DNA from 2 places in the Lysinibacillus sp. NPDC094403 genome. Region 2 is predicted to be linked to the other one. Evidence: riboswitches for the same ligand, from Rfam matches in the RefSeq annotation. Region 2 holds a riboswitch; the other holds the start of a gene.

Region 1 (3,185 bases), on a different contig from region 2:
GCCAAGCAGCAGCAGACTTCTACAAACGTGAATACAATGTTGACATTGATCCAGAAACAGAAGTAGCTATTCTCGGTGGTACGAAAATCGGTCTCGTTGAGTTACCGTTAGCCGTTTTAAACCCTGGCGATACAATGCTTTTACCCGATCCTGGTTATCCAGATTACTTATCTGGTGTCATATTAGGTGATGTTAGTTTTGAAGTCATGCCACTTTTTGCAGAGAATAATTTCCTGCCTGATTATAATGCTTTATCCAATGAAGTAAAAGAAAAGGCAAAGCTTCTTTACTTGAATTACCCGAATAATCCAACTGGTGGTACTGCAACACTTGAATTTTTCGAAGAAACAGTACGCTTTGCAAAAGAGCACAATATTATCGTATCACATGATTTTGCCTACGGGGCGATTGGATTTGACGGCAATAGACCTATTAGCTTCCTGCAAGCTGACGGTGCAAAAGATGTCGGTATCGAAATGTATACATTATCCAAAACGTATAATATGGCAGGCTGGCGCATTGGTTTTGCAGTTGGTAACCCTGATATTGTTGCAGCCATTAACCTTATTCAAGATCATCTATTTTGTAGTCAATTTCCTGCAGTGCAACAAGCTGCGGCAGTTGCACTTACTGCTTCTCAAAGTTGCGCTGATAAGCTAAGAGAGACTTATGAGCGTCGACGAAACGTCCTTATCGAAGAAGCTCAGCGAATTGGTTGGCAAGTAACAGCACCTAGAGGCTCTTTCTTTGCATGGCTCCCTGTCCCATTAGGTTTTACGAGTGAACAATTTGCTGATTTATTGCTCGACAAAGCTGATATCGCAGTAGCTGCAGGTAACGGCTTCGGTCAATATGGTGAAGGTTATGTGCGGGTTGGCCTACTTGTTAGCGAAGACCGCTTACGTGAAGCAATCAGCAGAATTGAAAAGTTAAACTTATTTAGCTCATGAGCATTTTAGTCCCTCTACCTAAGTAAGACCCTATCAAAACTGTCCCCTTTGCGCATATTTGCTTTGGAGACAGTTTTTTCATTTTACTATCTTCCTTGGTTGCTTCAGCCCTTCTTCTAGTGGATAAAATAGTGACCTGTTTCTTCAGCAAACTGTCGAATATGATAAATCCCTTGTACTTCTGCTAAAACGAAATAGGCAGTGATAACAATATTCCCGCCTTACTTTAACAGACATTCCCATGCCTCTTTTTAACTAAAAATAATAAAATAAAAAATTTAAAAAATTCGATTGATTACTATATCCTATAATTTATATTAGTTCTATCGGATTTACAAAAAAATATTATAAATCTCTTATCAAGAGTAGCTGAGGGACTGGCCCTATGAAGCTCGGCAACCTCCTTTTTTAAGGAAGGTGCTAAATCCTGCAAACGATAATCGTTTGAAAGATAAGAGAGGACGTTTTTTCATGAGCCTCTCTTAGTTTTTTTAAGAGAGTTTTTTTTATTTTTAATAACCGATAAAACAATATTGGAGGTTTTCTCATGAAAAAGAAAAACAAAATTTTATTAGGTTTAGCGAGTCTCACATTGGTAGCAGCGTTAGTAGGCTGTGGTACTAAAGAAGATAGTAAAAGTAAGGCTATTAATGAAAATAAAATTGTAGTGGGTGTAACTTCTGGTCCACACGAACAAATTGCAGAGGCTGCTGCAAAAGTTGCCAAAGAAAATGGCTTAGAGGTAGAACTAAAAACTTTCTCTGATTATGTTTTACCAAATACATCATTAGCCGAGGGTGATCTTGATGCAAACAGCTATCAACACAAGCCATTCCTCGATACATTTAACAAAGATCACAATACAGATTTAGTGCCAGTAGGAAAAACAATTTTAACTCCTATGGGCATATACTCTAAGAAATATAAATCATTCGATGAAATTCCTGATGGTGCAACATTCGGATTACCAAATGATCCAACAAACGGGGCACGTGCACTATTTGTCCTTCAAGAGGCAGGCATTATTAAATTAAAAGACAGAGCAGATTTAACAGCATCTATTCGTGATGTGGAAGAAAACAAAAAGAATTTGAAATTCATTGAATTAGAGGCTGCACAAATTCCAAAACAACTTAGTGAAGTAGATGTAGCAGCTATAAACACGAACTTCGCTCTTGATGCTGGCATTAATCCTAAAAAAGACTCCATTTTTTTAGAATCTACTAACTCTCCATATGTAAACTACATTGCGGTACGTGCTGAAAACAAGGATGACCCAACGATTAAAAAATTTGTTGAAGCTTATCAATCTGAAGAAGTACGCAAATTTATTGAAGAGGAATTCAAAGGTTCTATAATTCCAAGCTGGTAAGTAACGATAAAGGTTCTTTCATATAATCGAGAATCTGCGAGACTCCTACAGGAAAGCTAGCAGATTCTTGCTTTATAGAAGGACTTAGAAAGGAGATATTCAGTATGATTCAATTAGAAAATATATCAAAAGAATTTAAAACTAAAAAAGGTATCGTCAAAGCAGTAGATGGTATCAACTTGCATGTCAAAAAAGGTGAAATTCATGGGGTTATTAGCTACAGTGGTGCAGGAAAAAGTACCCTTATTCGCTGTGTCAATTTATTAGAGCGTCCAACAACAGGGAAAGTATTGATTGATAATGTAGATATTACTGCCCTTTCTCTAAACGACCTTCGCAAAACACGTCAAAAAATCGGGATGATCTTCCAACATTTTAATCTCTTAAAAACAGCGACCGTTTACAACAATATCTCGGTACCATTAAAGCTTCTAGGCTATAACGACTCTGAAGTGAAAAACCGCGTTGCAAAATATGCAGAAATTGTTGGCCTAACAGAGAAATTAGATAGCTACCCTAGCCAGCTTTCAGGTGGTCAAAAGCAACGTGTGGCTATTGCGCGTGCCCTTGCCCAAGAGCCTGAGATTTTACTAAGTGATGAAGCGACAAGTGCACTCGATCCTGAAACAACTGACGCTATTCTTGAGCTTCTGTTGAAAATTAATCGTGAGTTAGGTATCACTATTTTACTTATTACACATGAAATGAATGTTATTCAAAAGATTTGCGATGATGTTTCCGTTCTTGAATCAGGAGCGGTTGTAGAATATGGCTCTGCTATAGAACTATTTTCGAAGCCTCAGCACCCAACGACACGAAAGTTTTTAAACACTATTTCTCAACGCAATTTGTCTCCTTCTCTT
Region 2 (3,185 bases):
TAATACTGTGGCTTCACAATTAACAAAGTCGGAAGCTAAAATATTCACTAAACATACAAATACAATCGCCAATGCATTAGAAGATTTAGTTAGACGCGGGGACGTAGTTGAAGATGCTATTATGGATACAGTGGCATCAGCATTAATGAATGTTGGTGTAAAATCATCGACTGCTAGAACTATCGCTAATATTTTTACATTCTTTGCATTTTAATTTAGGAGGTTAAGTAATAATGTCGTTATCATCAGAAGAAAGAATTTCACAACTTGAAAAAAGAGTAGAAAAACATTCTTTTCAAATTAGAATACTGCAAAAATTAGCAGCTAATTATGATATGTTTGGTGTGTTTGACCAAATATTAGCCTACGATTTAGGAGAAGACGAATTCAACGAACTTCAAAATTTGACTAGAATGTACGAGGAAAAACTTGATAATAACGAGGTTATCACTCTAGAGGAATTCACCTCCAAATTCACTAATATTATAGATAGAAGTGGATTGTTACAAAATAGATCTCAATCAGAGGTTAATACATTTATTAAACTTTGGTTGAATGGTCCTACTGGTGGCATAGGGTTCTCAAAAGGACTTTATGAGTACTTTAATACCTCTAATTAAATGCAGAAGTCTAGTTTTACTAGGCTTCTTAGCCATACTACAACTCTTTAAACTCCATTCCCCACCAATCGCACCACCTAAATATCTGACGCGTTAATTGTTCAAAACACTAATTTATTGTTCAAGTAGCTTCCTATTGTAATTAAGAAGATTCATATTTAGATATGCGTGGTCTTACCTCGAAAATCAAATTAAAAAATGACCCTCTCCATTCTCCACCAATACGCTCAAATCCCAATACCCATAATTTAACACTTTACTCTTTGGTCGCCTTAACGCTGACTTTTCCGAGAGTTTTTTATACTTTGTTTAAAAATATGTTGCAAATATTGAATTTTTATTTTATTCTAATACTATTGTGAAAAAAATATAATATTTTTGCTTCTTATCAAGAGAGATGGAGGGACTGGCCCGATGATATCTCGGCAGCGGAACTTAGTGATTTAAGTTACTGTGCCAAATCCAGCAAGCAATGGCTTGATAGATAAGAGGAGTGTTTTATAGATATAAGGCCTCTTCTTGTTGTTTCAAGATGAGGTCTTTTTTATGTAAAAAAATGGGCAAAGGTCGTGTCCCTTTTTAATTTTTGGAGGTAGAACAATGAAGAAAGAGAATCCATGGGCGCTGATCCCATTTGTTGTTTTTTTAATTTTATTTATTGGTTCAGGAGTTATTACAGGTGATTTTTATGCCTTTCCTGTCATTGTAGCCATCGCCATTTCGGGCGCTGTGGCTCTGGCGATGAATCGAAAAGAATCGTTTTCGCGAAAGGTTGATATTTTTTGCAAAGGCGCAGGAAATTTAAATGTCATGCTGATGGTTGTTATTTTTCTCTTGGCTGGGGCCTTTTCAGAGGTAGCAAAAGGTATGGGGGCAGTGGACTCCACTGTTAACTTTGCTTTGTCGGTCATTCCGGAAAACCTGCTTGTCGTAGGCTTGTTCATCATTGCCTGCTTTATCTCCCTATCAATGGGTACATCGGTAGGAACAATTGTTGCACTGGCGCCAATTGGAGTTGGGATAAGCGAGCATACAGAGTTTTCCATGGCTTTAGTAATGGCGGCGATTGTTGGCGGTTCGATGTTTGGCGATAATTTATCCTTTATTTCAGATACAACAATTACTGCCGTTCGTTCACAAGGCGCACAAATGAAGGATAAATTTAAGGTGAATTTTTGGATTGTGTTGCCGGCAGCTATTGTAACGAGCATTATTTTAGGGTTAATCACAATGGGTGAAACGACAGCACAAGTAGAGCATTTAAGCTATAGTTGGGTAAAAATTGTTCCCTATGTGTTAGTTATTATTTTTGCGTTAGTTGGAATGAATGTTTTCCTTGTTCTAGCATTTGGGATTGTTCTCGCCGGGGCTGTTGGTTTAGCAGATGGTAGCTATCATTTAATGAACCTTTTGCAAAAGATTGGCGAAGGAATGTCAGGCATGTATGAAATGGCATTTCTTGCGATATTAATAGCTGGAATGGTGGAGATTATTAAGTTTAACGGAGGAATTGACTTTCTGCTTCACCTTGCGACACGAAGAATAAAATCGAAAAAGGGTGCTGAATTTGGGATTGCTGGCCTTGTGGGCCTAACTAATTTATCTACAGCCAATAATACGATAGCTATTTTAATTGCTGGTCCACTTGCAAAAAATATTGCTGAACAGTATGAGATTGAGCCAAGAAAGTCCGCAAGTATATTAGATATTTTCTCTTGTACGATTCAAGGCCTTCTACCATACGGAGCCCAATTCCTAGCAGCCGCAAGCGTAGCTGGAATATCGCCAGTGAGCATGCTACAATACTCTTTCTATCCAATCCTTATAGGAATCTGCGGGAGCATCGCGATCCTCATCGGATACCCTGCAAAAAAGAAAGCCTGAATTTCACCACTATCAATTATACTTCGGCATAATTGCGTCTGGATAGGCTTTGTGCTTAGGCTAACATCCTATGCGAACTCCTTTCCGATTCAGTGATATCCGCCGTCATTTTACATTGAAATATTCCAATCGTTTTGAGAAAAATAATTAAAACGATTGGATTTTTTATTGGCTGTTTTCTTATAGATTGTTGCTGTTAATACACAAAGACCAAGTTGATTCTACGCATTTAGTAGATTAACTTGGTCTTTAGTAAATCCTTCTTTAGTTTAATAAGAACAGAGATGCTAATTAAACAATCGCGCCCGAACGTTGAAAATGATTAAACAGTTCTGTTCCCCTTATAATATGGTAAAGCATTTCTGAAAACTATAGATCCCATAAACCATCTTTTAATAATCTCCCCTACTTATACTTACTTAATATTTCTTCTGGAATATGACAATAATCATTTGGACATCTAGCTAACCTATCTTGATGTTCTTCTGCACTTCTTATATAGTTTGTAAGAGGTAATACTTCAACAACAATAAGGTCGTAATCATTTCTCTCACAAAGAAACGCCTTTGCCTCTTCTAAGTGTTCAGGATTTTCACTATATACTCCTGTTCTGTATTTCTCGCCAACATCCTGTCCTTGTTTATTCAAACTGTATGGGTCAATGATTTCAAATAAATACCC

Evidence for each region. A riboswitch is a leader RNA that binds a small molecule or an ion and turns the genes downstream of it on or off. The one in region 2 is predicted to bind S-adenosylmethionine.
Region 1: linked by a shared signal. The riboswitch ahead of ACQKMV_RS00135 (MetQ/NlpA family ABC transporter substrate-binding protein) and the one ahead of ACQKMV_RS21500 (Na+/H+ antiporter NhaC family protein) in region 2 are both predicted to bind S-adenosylmethionine.

Annotation. Positions count from the first base shown of each region.
Region 1 covers NZ_JBNNTL010000001.1:28,104-31,288, reverse strand. Annotated here, with positions in the region: gene ACQKMV_RS00140 (pyridoxal phosphate-dependent aminotransferase) at 1-950, shown strand, start outside; SAM riboswitch class I at 1,304-1,408, shown strand; gene ACQKMV_RS00135 (MetQ/NlpA family ABC transporter substrate-binding protein) at 1,498-2,322, shown strand; gene ACQKMV_RS00130 (methionine ABC transporter ATP-binding protein) at 2,427-3,185, shown strand, end outside.
Region 2 covers NZ_JBNNTL010000023.1:24,947-28,131, forward strand. Annotated here, with positions in the region: gene ACQKMV_RS21490 (hypothetical protein) at 1-214, shown strand, start outside; gene ACQKMV_RS21495 (hypothetical protein) at 234-620, shown strand; SAM riboswitch class I at 1,003-1,111, shown strand; gene ACQKMV_RS21500 (Na+/H+ antiporter NhaC family protein) at 1,221-2,504, shown strand; gene ACQKMV_RS21505 (peptide-methionine (S)-S-oxide reductase) at 2,910-3,185, opposite strand, start outside.